3 regions of the Halomonas sp. HMF6819 genome follow, and region 3 is predicted to be linked to each of the others. Evidence: predicted binding sites of a transcription regulator. Region 3 holds the regulator's gene; each other region holds the start of a gene.
What was found. Region 3 encodes FliA, which starts transcription of late flagellar genes. Its sites were predicted from a motif close to CTAAAGTTNNNNNNNNNNCNGCCGATA; they were not measured.
Positions count from the first base shown of each region.

Region 1: fliD (flagellar filament capping protein FliD) is a predicted target of FliA. The motif match lies at 3,707-3,733, and genes of this name have one in related genera.
Region 2: ACGLWX_RS15105 (DUF4019 domain-containing protein) is a predicted target of FliA. The motif match lies at 3,981-4,007, and genes of this name have one in related genera.

Region 1 covers NZ_JBIQVY010000004.1:409,507-415,248, forward strand. The annotation lists gene ACGLWX_RS14220 (exopolysaccharide biosynthesis protein) at 1-280, shown strand, start outside; gene ACGLWX_RS14225 (serine hydrolase domain-containing protein) at 290-1,300, opposite strand; gene ACGLWX_RS14230 (hypothetical protein) at 1,626-1,937, opposite strand; gene fliD (flagellar filament capping protein FliD) at 2,279-3,634, shown strand; gene fliD (flagellar filament capping protein FliD) at 3,787-5,166, shown strand; gene ACGLWX_RS14245 (flagellin) at 5,388-5,742, shown strand, end outside.
Region 2 covers NZ_JBIQVY010000005.1:183,231-188,972, forward strand. The annotation lists gene ACGLWX_RS15080 (GlxA family transcriptional regulator) at 1-744, shown strand, start outside; gene ACGLWX_RS15085 (MAPEG family protein) at 713-1,132, opposite strand; gene ACGLWX_RS15090 (helix-turn-helix domain-containing protein) at 1,282-2,079, shown strand; gene ACGLWX_RS15095 (carboxymuconolactone decarboxylase family protein) at 2,130-2,585, shown strand; gene ACGLWX_RS15100 (class I SAM-dependent DNA methyltransferase) at 2,684-3,427, shown strand; gene ACGLWX_RS15105 (DUF4019 domain-containing protein) at 3,448-3,855, opposite strand; gene ACGLWX_RS15110 (hypothetical protein) at 4,150-5,592, shown strand; gene ACGLWX_RS15115 (DUF1456 family protein) at 5,655-5,742, opposite strand, start outside.
Region 3 covers NZ_JBIQVY010000004.1:46,777-52,518, reverse strand. The annotation lists gene ACGLWX_RS12480 (flagellar motor protein MotB) at 1-82, opposite strand, end outside; gene ACGLWX_RS12475 (motility protein A) at 87-902, opposite strand; gene ACGLWX_RS12470 (RNA polymerase sigma factor FliA) at 943-1,641, opposite strand; gene ACGLWX_RS12465 (flagellar protein FlhE) at 1,667-2,071, opposite strand; gene ACGLWX_RS12460 (hypothetical protein) at 2,109-2,690, opposite strand; gene flhF (flagellar biosynthesis protein FlhF) at 2,687-4,927, opposite strand; gene flhA (flagellar biosynthesis protein FlhA) at 4,968-5,742, opposite strand, start outside.

The sequences.
Region 1 (5,742 bases), 360 kb from region 3:
CAAGTGGATGCGCAAGCCCGGGCGCTGGGTCGACGGGCTAATTGGCGTGCGGCTGGCGTGGATGAGCGGCTATCTGGGCATGCGCGCAACGGCGCTGGCCTGCGTGCTGATCGCAATCGCCATGCCGCCGATGGAGTTCGTTCCCTTTTCCGCCAACGGCGCCGGCCTGGCGCTGACGCTGTTCGGGCTGGGGCTGGTCGCCCGCGACGGGCTGGTACTGGCGCTGGGCTTTCTGATCACCGGCGCCACCTTCACCGCGATTCTCGTTTATCTGCTTTAAGCCGGCGGCTCACTCGTCGTAAATCAGCATAGTCAACACCAGCCGGTTTAACTGCTGCTGAAACTGCCCGCCGGGAGAAGGCGGGTTGGGGTTGGAGGTGATCACCACCGTCATCGCGCGCTCGGGAATCACGAACAGCGCCTGGCCGCCATAGCCGCGCCCGTAGTAGACCGGCGTATCGCCGAAGGTGGTCACGAACCAGCCGAGCCCGTAGCCATCCCCCGTCCAGGGCGACCGGCCCCGCGGCGTCCAGGAATTCTCCACGTAGCCTTCCGGCAGTATCCGTTCGCCATCGACCACGCCGTCCAAACGGTAAAGCTCGCCGATCTCGACCAGCGCCCGCGGCGAAAGCTGCATGTCGTTGCCGCCGAAGTAAACACCCTGCGGATCCTGCAGCCAGCGGGGAAGCATGATGTGAAGCGGCTCGGCCAGCAGGCGCTGGGCAAGCTCATAGGTGGATTCACCGCTCGAGTAGGTAAGCGCGGCGGAGACCAGGTGGCTGGAGCCGGTGGAGTAGAGCATTCGACCGCCGGGTTCGTCCACGAAGGGGCGAGAAAGGGCGTTTTCCACCCAGTTGGCGCTTGCCACCCAGCCGCTGTAGTTCTCGCCGGAGGTGCGCTCGAGCCCCGCCTGCATGGCCAGCAGGTTCTCGAGGGTAATGTCGTTGACGCGCGGATCCAGCCCCGTCGGCACGCGGCTACCCAGTAGTTCGACCAGCGGCTGGTCGAGCGAGTCAATTACCCCATCGTTAATCGCCGCCCCGGTAATGGCCGCCAGCACCGTTTTGGAAAGCGACTTCACGTTGACCGGCGTGCTCGTCCCCGGCCCGCCCTGGTGAAATTCATGCACCAGATTCCCGTCCACCGCCACCACGACCGTATGTAGACGGTCGAGCGCGCCGGCCTGCTCATCGAGGGCTCGAAAAGCTGCCGAGGAGGGCGTTTGGGCCAGCGCGCCGCCATTTAAGAGCGCTAGCCCCAACACGACCATCAACGCCTGAGGGAACAGTCGCACGCGCATAGGCTTTCCTTTTTCAGTGCCAGCGAGGCTTTCAAAAAGCGTAGAGCGTGCGCGCGCCAGACGCACGTAAATTACGCAAAGCGCCCAAAAGCCTGCTAGGATGAGGATGTTGCCTCGATGGGTAAGCAACCCTTTGATTTTCCTAAAACGCAAAAAAGCAAGGAGCGCCGCAATGCGTAACATCATCTATATCGTGGGTCTGGTCGTCGTCGTGCTGTTCATTCTTTCGATGCTTGGCCTTCGTTAATCAACGCGCTGTGCCAAACACAAACGCCCGCAAATGCGGGCGTTTTTGCGTTCAAAAGCCGAATGGCGGCGTCTTAAATCAGGCGCAGTCCGCCGCTCCCTGACCGAACATATCGAACATGATGTCCCGCCCGAGCGCCGTTAGCACGAAGCGCCCTTCACCGTTGGTGGTACCCGCCGCGCCCGCTTCGAGCGTCCGACGACACGCCGACCAGCCGGCATCCTGATCCTCAAGCGCTGCCACCTCGCGCCGAGCCAACCCGCAGCCAGGCAGCGTCACGGTTTCAAGCACATGGCCGTTGACGTACAAAAGTTCCGCCAGTGTGAATAGGCACTGACGCAGCCGAGACGCGTCAACAGGGGCGGCGGGGGTATCACCTTCGCAGGGCATTCAATGCTCCATCGATTAACGAACAACGTTTCCATAGTGTAATGGAGTTAGCGCATTTAGACCAAGGTCTAAGTTATTGGCGTGTTCAACGCTTGGGTTCGGTACGTATCGCGCTTTGGAGGGCAAGGGCTCGTAGCGCAATAGCGCACTGGGTCATTTCTTTTCAAGCGGCCCGCTTAACCTAAAAAGCGGTAAAGATTACAGAAAATAACCGTTTACTAAGTTAAAAGTGGGATAAAGGCTAAAGACACTGCGCGATTTGCCGATAGTCAATGCATTGACACAGGCAAATTTCAGCTCGCCTAAAGAGCAGGCGATCATATTTAAAGGGGCAGCAATCGATGGCTTCCATATCTTCACTGGGCATTGGCTCGGGGCTCGATCTAAATGGGCTATTGGATCAGCTTCAAACCGCCGAGCGCGCCAAACTCCAGCCCATTGCCGAGCAGGTTCAGTCTGCCAACACCACCGTCTCTGCCTATGGAACACTCAAAAGCGCCGTTTCCACGTTCCAGGATGCCACCCAGGCGTTGAACGATACGGAATCGTTTGAAAGCCTCACGACCAACGTTGAGGGTGACGGTGTCATTGCCATTACCTCCAGCGAAGCACAGGCGGGCCGGTACGACGTAGAGGTCGATCAGTTGGCAACTGCCGGCAGCCTAGTGACAGAACGCTTGGATAGTGCTGACGAAAGCGTTGTCAGCGGTGAGCAAACGCTCAGCTTCGCACTATCTGAAGGAAGCATGTCCGATATCACGATCGCCGATGGCAGTTCGCTTGAAGATATTCGAGACGCCATCAACGACCAGGGTGGTGGTCAGGTGACTGCCTCTATCATCAACGACGGGCAGGGGTATCGGCTTTCGATCATGTCGAGCGAGACCGGCGCCGACGCCAGCATCGAAAGCACTAATTTCTCGAGCATTCTATCGGGTGAGGTGGCTACCTCGGACGTTCAGGTCGTGCAAAGGGGCCAGGACGCGGCGTTCAACGTTAACGGTATCGATATCGTGAGCGCTTCCAATCAGGTCGAAGGCGCCATTCAAGGCATGACGTTGACGCTGACAGAGGCGGGCACGTCGAGCACTATCATGGTCGAACAGGATAACGAAGCGTTGCGTGAGAACGTGGATACCTTCGTGGAAAGCTTCAACACGCTCAAAAGCACCTTGAATACTTTGACCAACTTCGATGTAGAAACGGGGCAGTCGGGAGGCTTGAACGCTGATGCGACCACACGAGCCGTCGAGCGCGAGCTCCGTCAGGCTATTAGCGGTGTGACAGGCGGTGACGGCTTCAACGTACTGTCCGACATCGGCATTTCATTGCAAACCGACGGTACGCTTGAGGTCGATGATGAAAAGCTGGATAACGTCATTGCCACCCAGCCGGATGCGCTGACTGACTTTTTTGCAGGCAGCAGTGAGGGAAGCGGTATGGCAGGGCAGATCAATACCTCCCTCGAGCGCTTGGTGGGAGATGGCGGCCGTCTCGATACGGCGAAAGCCAACTCTGAAAGCCGAGTCGAATCGCTCAAAGAGCGCTACACCCGCACCGAAGAGCGTATCGATCAGACCGTGGCGCGTTACCGTACTCAGTTTCAGGCAATGGACAGCATGGTGGCACAAATGAATCAGACAGGTGCCTATCTCGAACAGCAGTTGGGCATGCTGGCCCAAACCAACCAGAGCTAAGCCGAACTATTAAAGCCCTTAATGCCCGGCCATAGCGCTGGGCATTTTTTTGCGGGTATCTTCTGACGATGCCTAAAGTTCGTTCTCACCCAGCCGATAGACAAGGTAATCAACCCAATCTCTTTGCTACTTATTACTCGAGGATTTAACCCATGGCATCAATCTCCGCGCTTGGTGTAGGTTCCGGGTTGGACTTGAACGGTCTGCTGAATCAGCTTAAGGCCGCAGAGAGTCAAAAGCTTACCCCCGTTTTACAGCAGCAAAGTGCCCAAAAGACAAAAATTTCGGCCTATGGGCGTCTCGAATCGGCGATGGACCGGGTCAATACCTCGGTCAAGGCGCTGAACGACGCATCGACCTTCAAGCAGCAAAAGAGCACGGTAACCGGCAGTGGCGTTTTGGCCACGGCGGGTGAGAAAGCCAACCCCGGGCGTTTTGAAATTAGCGTTTCTCAGTTGGCTCGCGCCGGAAGCGCCGCCTCACAAAGTGTCGCGCTCGACCAGGCCCTTACGACGACAGACACCAAGCTCAAGTTGGATTTCGGTGCGACCTACACCAACGGTGCGTTCGATAGCGGCGCCGCGCCCAAAAGTAGCTACGAAATCGATATCAAGGCGGGCAGCACGCTGGCCGAGGTGCGCGATCAGATCAATGCAGACAAGGAATCGGGCGTTACTGCCTCGCTTGTCAACGACGGCACCGGATATCGCTTGGCGCTCAGCTCGAAGGAAACCGGCCAGGATGCTTCGCTCATAGGGTTTTCCGGTATCGATGGGCTTGCCATGGATACTACGACGGTACGCCCAGGTCAGGACGCTGCGCTCAACGTCAACGGTATCGCGATCACCAGCAAGACCAACCGCGTCGAAGGTGCTATCGAGGGGGTAACGCTTGATGTCACCGCTGTGTCGGAATCCCCCGCCACCCTGGTCATCGAACGAGACAACGACTCCCTGAAAGAGGCCATCAACAACTTCGTTAGCAACTATAACGAAATGAAATCGACCGTAGGGCGCATGACCAAGTTCAACGGGGAAGGCGAGATTTCTGGCGAGCTGATAGGGGACCGTACGGTACGCACTATCGAAAACCGGTTGAGTCGTGACATTAGCGACAGCTTGGCGGGCGGCGATATCACGCGGCTGTCGGAAATCGGAATCTCTATCGATGAGCGCGGGCGCTTGGAGGTCGACGAAGAAAAGCTTGACGCCGCTGTTGCCAACGACCCTGAAGGTCTGTCAGCCTTCTTCGCCGGCGACAGCAAGGAAGCAGGGTTTGCAGGGCGCCTGAGCGCTACATTGACGACCATTACCTCAGAAGACGGCCTCATTAAAAGCTCGGTCACCAGCGCAGAGCAGCGAATCGAGAGTCTCGATAAGCGCAAGGAGCGCATGGAAGCCAGCATCGAGCGCAACGTGGAGCGCTACCGCAAGCAGTTTGCCCAGCTCGATGGCATGATTGCGCAGATGAACTCCATGAGCAGCTACCTTGGCCAGCAGTTCGATATGCTTAGCTCGATGCAGAAACAGTAAACTTTGCTATCTAACCGAGCTAATGCGCTCTCGTCAGTAACCGCAATTTATCCTGTCAACGGGGCCGAAAGGCCCCGTTCGAGTTTTAAGGCCAGGTTTTTATAAAAAAATTGGTTAAACGGGCTAAAGGATCGCTTCGCTACGCCGTTAATTATAACAACGGCGATGCAAGCGCCGATTTACAGGCCTTTCCCGGGCCGCTAAGCACTGAGGATCACTCCATGTCCGTTATCAATACCAACATCACTTCCATGATCGGCCAGAACAACCTGAGCAAGTCTCAGGGCATGCTGGCTCAGGCGCAAGAGCGCTTGTCTTCTGGCCTGCGCATCAACAGCGCTTCCGACGACGCCGCCGGTCAAGCCATCGCCAACAAGATGACCGCTCAAATCAAGGGCATGGACCAGGCAAGCCGTAACGCCAGCGACGGTATCTCCCTTGTTCAGACCATGGAAGGCGGTCTGGATCAGATCAACGACAACCTGCAGCGTATTCGTGAGCTGGCGGTACAGGGCGCCAACGACACCAACACCGCTGACGACCGCGCCGCGATCACCACCGAGATCAACGAGCGTA
Region 2 (5,742 bases), on a different contig from region 3:
GCCCAGCGGGCGTGCATCGAGTGGCTGAGAGCCAACGTTAACCAGGTCGACACCATGATGACGGTGTGCTCCGCTACCCTGTTGTTGGCCGAGGGCGGCCTGCTTGACGGCCGCCGCTGCACCACCCACCACACCCTGTTGGATCAGCTGCGCGAGAAGGCGCCGAAGGCCCGCGTGCAGGGCGACTGTATCTTCATCGAAGACGGGCGCTATTTAACCAGTGCGGGTATTTCCACGGGTATCGATACCATGCTGCACTGGTTGACACGCGTGGGCGGCCACGCACTGGGGCTTTCTGTGGCGCGCGAAATGGTACTCTATTTACGCCGCAGCGGTCAGGAGCCCCAGCTCGGCGCTTGGCTGGAAGGCCGTAATCACGTGGATGAGCGTATTCATCGCGTGCAAGACGCCATTTGCGCCGCCCCCGCGAAGGCCTGGCGGGCAGAGGTGCTGGCGTGCCAGGCCGCCATGAGCGAGCGACATTTCCGCCGTCAGTTCAAACAGCTGACCGGCATGCAGGTAAGCGACTACATCAGCGGTTTGCGACTACAGCGTGCCAAAACCCTGATGGTGGAAACTACCTGGACGCTCGGCCGCATCGCCGACGAGACCGGCTTCGGTGATGAGCGCCAGTTTCGCCGCTGCTGGGCGCGCCTGGAGACGCGCCCGCCCAGCGAGTGGCGCCGCGCCCATCCCGGCCAAGCGGTAGCGACTACAGCGCCAGCACAATTTGAATTGCCATGACGATCATGCACACAAGCCCCACGCCGTAGGCGATGGTGCGCCAGGGCTGAAGGCGTGCAAGATACGCGAGCGTATGCGCGTAGCGCGCCGCGGTGAACCCCATGAACAGCCACATGGCAAGCCCGGGCGACGCCCCAACCAGCACGTAGGCCATGCCCAGGGCCAAAAAGATGGGGATATTCTCCAGATCGTTGGACCAGGCCTTGCTCGCCTGCTGCACCTGAGGGAGCTCCTCCTGTGCTGGCTCCTTCCCTGCCATGCGCGCGTCTTCGGGGGTCTTAAAGGTCATTTTGGTAATGCGGTGATACCCCTGATACAGCCCGGTCGCCCACATTTTGACAAATAGCAGCACCGTCGCCATGGCGTACCAGTAAACAGCGTCATCCATGAAGGCCTCCTTGTATCGGTTGATGGCCGCCGCGACAAACCCTGCCACGGCTTAAAGCCACTGTAAGCATAGCCGACGCTTGTACTAGCGGGGAAAACACCGCCGGTGTTCAATAGACGCTCATCGAGAGTTTTTAGGCAGCTACCCCCATGCGCGATGTGATTTTGCCAGACAGTGCGGCCCGGCTGAATTTTTACCCGCGCTCGCCCAGTGCCGGGCTCTCCCCCTGGGTGCAGTGCCTTTGGAGGCTCGAGCGAAAACCCGGCTTTGCGGGCAGCGAGAAGCTCTACCCCGATGCCGGCGCCAGCCTCACCATCACACTCGACCCGCTCAACCCGACGATCACGCTGTGTGTCAACCGCCATACTCTTTTTGAGACATGGGATACGCCCGCTCGCAAACTGGGGGTTCGTTTCAGGCCCGCCGGCGCCTACGCCCTGCTGGGGCTTTCGCCATCGCGCTTTACCGACACTCACTACCTTCTGGATGGCAGTGAACGCTCGCCGCCTTGGCAGGCGAGCCTTTCGCGCGTGGCCGAGCGGCTCTATCGTTTGACGCCTGATGAGGGCCTGGCGCTGTTGGATGCCTGGCTATGCCAGCGGCTAACGACGCTTACGGCGCCCAGCCGGACGCCACAGTTGGTCGAAGCGCTTTCGCGGCTTTCCTGCTCGCCATTAGAGGCGGGAGCGCGGCTCGGGCTATCGAGGCGCACGCTTGAGCGCCGGCTCGAGCGCGAGGCAGGTGTCTCCCCCGGCCAATTAATGGCGTTTGCTCGGCTGCACTACGCTCGCCGCGCGTTGATCGGTTCCCGCCAGCCTCTGGCACAGATCGCCCTGACCTGCGGCTATCACGACCAATCGCACTTCAGTCACGCTTTTAAGCGTTTCGCGCTGGAAGCGCCCGGCGCCTACCGGCAGCGCAAACTGTCGCAAATCTACAAGGCGTAGCGCGCGAGGGACCCTACGCTGGCGCTTCATTCACTGATGAGGCCTCCCCCATGACCGAACGTTTATCGCGCCAGCAGGTGTACCAACTCGCTCCGTGGCTCAAGTCCCCATTAATCACGCTTTCACGCCTCGCCCCGAAGAGCCGTGTGACCCCGGCCATCAAGCACCTGGTGGAGCTGCGCGTTTCGCAGCTCAACGGATGCGCCTTTTGTCAGCGCCTGCACGCCGAAGAGGCGCGCGACAGCGGCGAGCGCCAGGCGCGGTTGGACGTACTGCCGGTGTGGGCGGAGGTAGATGCGTTCGATCCGCTCGAGCGCGCGGCACTAGCCTGGGCCGAGGCGCTGACGCTGGTTCACCAGCACGCCATCGATGACGCGACCTTTGATCAAACCCTCGCCGCATTCGGCGAGCGCGATCTGCTCGCGTTTACCTCTATCGTGATCGCCATGAACGGCTGGAACCGGCTCGCGGTCAGCATGCGGTTCGCCCCGGATAGGGTGATGTAAGCGGCGATTGCTCATCTTGAGGGCCTTTTGATACCGGGCTTCTAAAACCCCAAGCGCTCGTTTACCATGCGCCACCCCCTTCTCGAGCGCTGCCCGTCATGTCCGCCAATGCCCTGTATACCGATCTTTCTCGTTACTACGATGTCATGTGCGAGGAGATCGACTACCCGGCGCAGAGCCGCGCCGTAGAGCGCTTGAATCAACTCTTCGGCAACGGCGGGCGCCGCCACCTTGATCTTGCCTGCGGTACCGGCCCCCACGTGCGCCATTTTCTCGATGCAGGCTTTGAAAGCACCGGGCTCGACCTCAACCCGCCCATGCTGGAACAAGCCGCCAGGCGCTGCCCCGAGGCGCGTTTCAGCCAACAGGACATGGGCGACTTCGTTGTCGACGAGCCGCAGGATCTGATCACCTGCTTTCTTTACTCGATTCACTACAGCGCGGACGTCGAGCGCCTCAAGGCGTGTATCGAAAGCGCCTGGCGTGCGCTCGAGGCGGGCGGCGTGTTCTGCTTCAACGCCGTGGACAAGGAGAAGATCGACAACGCCCTTTCGGTCAAACACACCGCACGCCGAGAAGAGGATACGTTTACGTTCAGCTCGGGTTGGCACTACCCAGGCCAGGGAGAGCGCCAGTCGCTAAGACTCAGCATCGAGAAAACCACCGCCGGGCAGAGCGAGCGCTGGGTCGACGAACACGCCATGGTCGCCGTGAACTTTGGCGAGCTGGTCGCGCTATTAAGGCCCTACTTCACCGTCGAGGTGTTCGAACATGATTTCGAGGCGATCACGCCTTGGAACGGCGAGACGGGCAACGCGCTGTTCGTGTGCGTAAAGGGGTAACGCGACGCTGAAAACGTCGGCTACTGCACGTAGTAGCCGCTTACCCGCCAAGCCCCATCCTCGAGGTGCGGCGTGACGGTCTCGGTCACTTGCCTGTTAGCGAAGCTGGTTTGAAAGGTAAAAACCTTGAGATCCCCGCGGGGCGCGCCGGGCATGGAGGTTTCGCTGATCACGCGCAGCGGACGGCGCGACTCCACCGGCCCCATGTCCTTTCGCGCAAGTTCCACGGTGCGCGCCAGCATGTCCGGCGATAGCGGGCGCTGCAAAAGCGGAGACGACGATTCCCAGGCTTTCTCGAACTCGCCACTATCGATGCTGGCAAGCCAGGCCATCACCGCCGTTTCCGCGGGGTCGCTGTGGGCATTGGCGTGGGCGGGTAGCACGGATAAAGCGAAAGCCGCTATTAAGGCGCGGTGCGAAGTAGGCATGAAGGCCTCGTATAAAAAAAACGGGTGTCTTCTTTATATCGGTCGTGCGGCAGCGGGCTTTAGCCCGTACTACGCCTTATAGAGCGCAAAACGCTAACCTTTATTTATTCAGCCGGCGTGGGTGCCAGCGGCTGGTGCCGTATTTGCTTTAGCCTGGCCTTGTCACTAGGGTAGTGAGCGGAGCCACCTCTCACGCTCCCCCGCATATCGCCCTCTCAAACCGGCGGTATGCAATCCAGCCGGCTATCAATAATTAAAAACGGCATATAAAACGACATTCGCAAGGAAATCATCATGTCCTACCCACACGTATGCCAGTTCAAGCGGCTGGCACTCGGGCTTAGCGTTTTTGCGGCCATGCTCTCCAGCGCCCAGGCGCAGACCAGTGACGCTCAAACCATCGACGAGCTGCGCGCTCAGCTCAATCAGATGCAGCAGCGCATCGAGCAGCTCGAGCGCCAGCAGTCCCAGGGCGCATCGAATAATGATCAGTCGATGGCATCGAATCAGGGCACTTCCGGCCAGAGCAGTTCCGACCAGAGCAGCTCCAGCCAAACCGGCTCGACTCAAAGCAACGCAAGCCAGGACGCTTATGGCGAAGGCACCGCCACGGGCACCTCGGCCAACGGCGAAGAGGCCCAGCTTGCCCAGCAAAACCAGCAAGCGCTGGAAGAGATGCAGCAGGTCGAAATTGGCGGGCTGCTCGAACTCAGCGGCAGCGTCAACGACTGGGACAGCCAGAGCAAGGACACCTCGGGCGATCTCGACTTCGGCAAGTTCGTCGTCACCGTTCAGGGCGAAACCGGCGCTATCGACTACTCGATGGCCTACCGCTTTTACGACGACTACCACTTTTTGCAGCACGGCTGGATCGGCTACAACCCCACCGAGCAAGACTCGTTCAAGCTGGGCCTGGTGCAAACGCCCTTCGGCAACATGGACTACGGCTACCTGGGCTGGTACGGCAACCTGGGGTATATCGCGGGCTTCAACGATAACCAGAATGCCGGCCTGAAGTGGGACCACTCCGCCGGGCCCTGGGACACGTCGCTTGCGTTTTTCAAAAGCGACAGCCTGGGCAATGGCAATGAGCACTACGGCGCCAACGCCGTAGGCGATAGCGCCCAGGGCAACAGCGAAGAGAATCAGGTCGCGGCGCGCGTGGGCTACACCTTCGGCCATGACACCGACTACGCCACCCAAGTGAACGTGTCGGCGAAAGGTGGTCAGCTCTACAACCGCAACACCGAACGTAGCGGCGACAACTGGTCGGCAGCACTCGGCGTGGACGGAAGCTACGGCAACTGGCGCACCCTGGCCCAGGCCACCACCTACGAGTACAACGCCAAAAACCCGGCAGAGAGTACATCGGGCATTTCCGACAACGCCCTGCAGATCGGCGCGTTCAACTTCAACTACCTGATCCCCGCCCAGGGCGAGATCTACTCGGCAAGCGTAGGCTACAACCTGGACGTGGACTGGGGCCCGGTCGAAAGCCTCTTCTTCTTCAACGACTTCAGCGTTATCGATCCATCGGGAGACTTTACCGCCCTCAACGGTGGCTTCGGCGATCAGCAGAACCCGATGGTCAACGATTTGGGCGTGCAAATGACCGCCGGACCGTTCTTCGCCTGGTTCGATATCGTCTCGAACAAGAACGGGCTGGACTACTTCGGCTCGCCGGTCGACGACGGCTGGAACACCGCGTTTTTGACCAACTTCGGCTTCGAGTTCTAACTCTCCCCCCAACGCCAAAGGCCACCTGTCGAGGTGGCCTTTTTGGTGTCGAGCGCTACCGCTTAGGAAGCCGGCGACGCTGGACGGTGCTGGTGTTGCAGGCCCATTAGAAAGGTGCGCAGCACCTGGTCCTTACACTCGCGGTAGTTC
Region 3 (5,742 bases):
GGTAGCTGGTCAGCCACCCCTCCTCACCGTCGCCACCGGTGAAGGGCGATTCCAACGCGTGGCGGGCGTCGCGGTTCAGCATGACGCTACCCTTTCGCCGCGACGCCGCTGCCCGGGCGCGGCTTCACGTGCGGGTCGTTGATCTCGTCGTGATAGTTGGCCACGAACGAGTTCAGCGTCTCTTCGATGAACGACGGCAGCCGGCGCTTGGTGATCAGCGAAATGCCTTCGAGTACCATGTTCATGGTGATCAAACGCTCCTCGGTGCGCCGCTCGAGCTTCACCGCCACCGGCTTGAACACCAGATTGGCCAGCAGGATGCCGTAGAAGGTGGTCAAGAGCGCCACCGCCATGCGTGGCCCAATCACCTCGAGATCCCCCGCGTCCATCACTTCGAGCATGTTGACCAGCCCGACGAGCGTTCCGATCATGCCAAACGCCGGGGCGTAGGTCGCCATGGTGCGAAAGATCTGCGCCTCGGCGTGCTCGCGTGCCTTGAGCCTGGCGATGCGCCAGCGCAGCATGTCGAAGATCTCGTCTTCCTTGGTGTTGGCGATGACGAGCTGGATGCCGGTACGCAGAAACGGGTTGCGGGTGTGCTCGAGCTCGCGCTCGACCGCGCGCACGTCGCCCTTGAACCAGAGCCTGGCCATCGAGACCAGCTCGTCGATGTCGTCGCGAACGAAGGTATTCTCACGGCGAAATACCAGCCCCACCAGACGCACCACGCGCACCACTTCCTTGAGCGGATAGCTGATGAACGTCGCCGCCAGCGTGCCGGTGATGACGATGGCAAGCCCGGGCAGGTTGATGAAGCTTTCCGGGGACTCCGCGGTAAAGAACAGCACGCTCACCAGCAAGAGGATGCTGGCGCCTATTCCGATCAGGGTAGAGGGGTTCATCGACGGCTCCTCGCCGGTTGGTTGTAAGGGTGAAAGTGTCTCAGTCTGGCTCGTGCAGGCGCGCCCGCAATCGGCTAATGGCTTGGCTGTGCAGCTGCGATACCCGCGACTCGGTGACGCCCAGCACGGCCCCTACCTCCTTGAGGTTGAGCTCTTCCTGGTAGTAGAGCGCCATCAACAGCTTTTCGCGCTCCGGCAGCGCTTCGATCGCGGCGATCAGGGTTTCGCGCTGTTGGCCGTCCAGAAGTTCCTCGAAAGGCGCGTTCAGCGACTCCTGAACCGGCTCGCCGCCCTCCTCCAGAAGCTCCTCGAAGGGCAGCAGGTGGCCGCTGTTGGTATCCGCGAGAAGCTGCTGGTACTCGTCGAGCGGGATATCCAGATCGCGGGCGATCTCGCTCTCTTCCGGAGCGCGGCCAAGGCTTTGCTCCAGCCGGCGCACGGACTCGTCCATGGCCCGGGCGGAGCGGCGCACACTGCGCGGTAGCCAGTCCCGGGTACGCAGCTCGTCGACCATTGCGCCGCGAATTCGTTGGCTGGCGAAGGTGGCGAAGCTCGCCCCCTGGGCGGCATCAAAACGCCCGAGCGCCTCCAGTAGCCCCACCATGCCGGCCTGGATCAGATCGTCGAGCTCGATGCTGGCCGGCAAACGAACTTGCAACGCCAGCGCCTGGCGACGCACCAGCGGCATGTGCTGGTTGACCATCTCGCTGTGTTGGATTCTTCCCTTTGCTGTATACATCGGCGTGCCCCTGGCTAATCGCTGGTCACTGATAGTTCACAATCACTTGAAGCCCTTTCACCCTCACCGGCGGCTGACCGCGCCCCAAGGCGAAACGAAACGCGAGCGGCGCGCCGGCGCCGAGCCCGGCAAGGCCGGTGGAGCTGCCGCGCTGGCCGTCGAGGGCGACGCAGCGCTCCGGGTGGCAAAGCCAGGCGAGAATATCGGCCCCGGGCGGCGCTTCAAAGCGCCAGTTGACGCGCTCAATGCGCCCCTGACGAATCTCGGCGCTGGGCGGCGGCGCGAGCGCCTGGCTAACGCTTGCCCGGTCGCTCATGGCGACCATCAGCCCGGTCGCGTCGATGCTCCAACTGCCTCCCCCTGCCAGAGCCGACAGCGAAATCCCGCCGGCGACCACCCCACTCAGTGCTGCGAGAATGACGTTTCTCATTAGCATAACCTAACTATAGTGGCTCAATCAGTATGGCCTACCTGGCTAAAAGCAGCAGTTCGATTCCCAAATACGTCGCCGCCGCGGCGTGCAGGTTCTCGAGCAGCCCGGCGCGGGGCAGGTTTGGCTCGTGCAGCGCCAACAGTCGCTTGGGCCCCTGGTGCTCGCTGACCAGCCGCAGCGTGCGGTACATGGCGGCGAACGCCTCGGCGTCGCTTCGCACCCACAGCGCCCAGCGTGAGTAGCGCGCGCAGAGCGCCTGGAGCGGCGCATCGGCGTCCACCGGCACGACCTCCCAGCTCTCTGACGTCGCTGCCCAGCGCCGGCCGAGCCGCGCCCACTCGTCGAGGCGCGCGATCACCGGCTCGCGCTGCTTCGATCCAAGCCCGACGACGACGAGTGGGATTTTGGCGGCATGCGCGTTGGCGACGTGCGCGTTGGCGACATGCGCGTTTGCGACGTGTGCGTCCGCGACGGGCGCATCAACAGCGTGCGCGTCATCCGCGTGCGCTTCCAACGTATGCACTTGCTGCGCGTTGTCGTCTTGCGAGCCTACCGACTGGCCGGTGCGCAAATTCGCCCACTGGCGCAGCCCCGCGGCCTGGTCCTGGCCGCTCATGCAAAGGCCTCGCGGCTGACGCTACCAAACTGGCGGATTGCGTCGCGAGTCATCAGAAGGTGCATCAGCGCGTCCGCCAGCGCGCTATCGCGGCGCTTACGCGGGCTACCCAGAAGGCGAAGCAAATCCTGCTGCAACACTCGGGCCTCTTCGTCGTCGGCGCTGTCCAGGTGAGCGGCTACGCACGCCACGCCGCTGGCCATCAAGAGCCGTAACTCGGCGCTGACCTCGCCGCCGTCCGACTCCTTGAGCGCGCGCCAAACGCGCTTGGTCAGCGCTATCGTGCCTTCACCTTGCAGCTGGGTGATCAAAAGTGACAGCGCCTCGCTACCCAGCCGCGCCGGCGTGAGCCAGTAGCGTTTGGCGACCCGCCGGGAGGTTTCCGGGTCGCGCAACTCGCCGCTCCAGGCGAGCAGCGTCCGGCCCGCGGCGTCGGTGACCTCGGCGTGGGCGCTGTAGAGCGCGAGCGACTGGCCGCGAAAGCGTACGGGCACGTGGTGGCCCAGGGTCGCCTCGTCGAACAGTGCGGTCATGGCGTAGCGCTCGCCTTGCCAGTATACCCGCTGACTGGCGCTGACCCGGCTGACCCAGGTCAAGCGCTCGGCTTCCAGCGCGTCCAGCGTGTCGCCCTCAACCAAAGTGGGCAGCAGATGCACCGCTGCCTGGCGCTGAGCGTCGATGCGCGCCGGCCATCCGGCGCTCTGGCGGTGCTGCAAAAGCGTCAGCGCGCAGAGGCGGCCGTCAGCATCGAGATTCAGATCAGGCATCGACCACTCCATGCCGCGCTCGGCACGCCGCGGCGACCACACCACCCCCAGCGCGCGCTGCTCTTGGCTGCGGTCGGCAAGCGCCGCCAGACGCTGGTCGTGGAGTACGCCGGGCAGCGCGGCGATATCCCAGCTCGCCTCCAGTAGCGAAAAGCCGGCCACGCGCTCGCGAAGGCTCGCCATCAGCAAGCTCAGGCGCCGCCCTTGGCCCAGCACCTCCCGCGACCAGCGCGGCGCCAGCGCCTCGCTCGACCAGGCCGGGCGGGCGGGCTCGCTTGTATGCGCGTCGGTCATGGCGTGGGTCAGCGCCTGGTCCACCAGCGCCGTTGGCTCGGCGAGCTGCATGTCCTCCGGCACGCGCTGGCCGTTGGAGCAGAACAGCACGCGCAGGCCAAAGCGCATGACGATATCCAGAAGCGGCGCCAGCCGGCCCGCCTCGTCCTGTTTGGTAATGATGCAGTCGTCGAGCTCCGCGCCCGCCGCTCGTGCCGCCTGGCGGTAGCGCAGCACCACCTCTTCCAGGGTTTCCGGCTGGCTGGCGGCGTTAAGCACCAGCACCAGGCGCACCTTCGAGCCGCCGCCCTGAAGCTGGTCGATCTGGGTGATGACGCGCTGGTCGCGCTGGCTCATGCCGACGGTGTCGATAATCACCCACTGCTTGCCGCCAAGGCGCCCGAGCAGGTCGTCGATCGGCTGTTCGTGGTCGAGGGCGTACATGGGCGTGTCGAGCAGGCGGGCGTAGATACGCAGCTGCTCGTGGGCGCCGATACGAAAGCTGTCGGTGGTGACCAACGCCACCGGCCGCGTGCCGTGGCGCATGACGAAGCGCGCGGCGAGCTTGGCGGTGGTGGTGGTCTTACCCACGCCGGTCGGGCCGACCAGCGCCACGATGCCGGTCTGGTCGAAAAACGCCTCTTCGCTTTTTTGCACCTTGAGCCGCGCGATGAGCTGGCGATGCAGCCACTCGAGGACTCGTTCGTCCTGGGGCGACAGCGCGCTGAGGGAGTCGGGCAGCGCCGCGCTGACTTCTTCGCAAAGCTCGTTGCCAAAGCCTACCCGGGCGAGCAGGGTGTTGAGCGTTTGCGCGGTCGACGGCGCCGGCGCGCTCGCCACGTGGGTGCGGGCGAGCAGCGCGCGCATGTCCTGCATTTCCTGCAAAAGACGCTCGCTGACCGCTTCGAAAGGCTGGCTCGCGCTTGCCGGCGCGGCGGGAGGCGACGCCTCGAGCGCCGCGGCAACGCGCGCGTAGGGGCGGTCGACGTCGGCGGGGTTTTCCTTATATGGCTCGACGGCCGGTTGAGGCATCGTCGGTACGGCGTGATCCAGCGCGGCGTCCTCGGCCATGGCCAGAATTTCCACGCCGGTATCCGTGCGCCGGTTGGCGACGATCAGCGCCTCGTCGCCCAGCGCCGCGCGTACCTGGCGCATGACATCGCGGCTGTTGGCACCGATAAAGCGTCTTACGCTCATGGGTCTCCCCCTTCGTTAGTCAAAGCGCGCCCGTCTCGTCTCATCGCGCCCCGCCTACCAGCGTGGTGATTCTCAGCGTGCGGTCGTCGGGAATTTCGGCTTGGGACATGACCACCAGGTGGCGTAACCGACGGCGCAAAAAGCGCGCAACGATCGGACGCAGCGAGTGCTGAACCACCAGCACCGGCGGCTCGCCGCTGGCTTCCTGGCGCTCCAGCGCCTGCTGGGTCTGGTTCATCAGCGTATCGGCAAGCCCCGGTTCCATGGCGCCGTTGCCGTTCATGGCCTGTATTAAGACCTGCTCGAGCTGGGCGTCCAGGCCGATCACGTGAAGCGCCTCCTGTCCTGCGAACCACTGCTGGGTAATCGAGCGGCCCAGGCTAATGCGCACCTGAGCGGTCAGCTCGCCCACGTCCTTCTGCTGACCGGCGACGTCGGCCAAGGTATCCAGAATCGTGCGCATATCGCGAATCGAGACGTCCTCTTCGAGCAGGTTCTGCAAAATGCGCTGGAGCGCGGTGAGCGAGATCGCCTTCGGCACGACCTCCTCGACCAGGGATTTCTGCTCGTCGCCGAGCTTGTCGAGCAGCTTCTGCACCTCCTGACGGCCGAGCATTTCCGGCGAGTGGCGGTGTAAAAGATGGTTCAAGTGCGTGGCGATCACGGTGCTGGCGTCGACCACCGTATAGCCGAATACCTGGGCGTGTTCGCGCTGGCTGGCATCGATCCACACCGCCGGCAGGCCAAAGGCCGGATCCTCGGTAGGGGTGCCGGCGAGCTCGCCAGAGACTTGGCCTGGGTTGATCGCCAGCCAC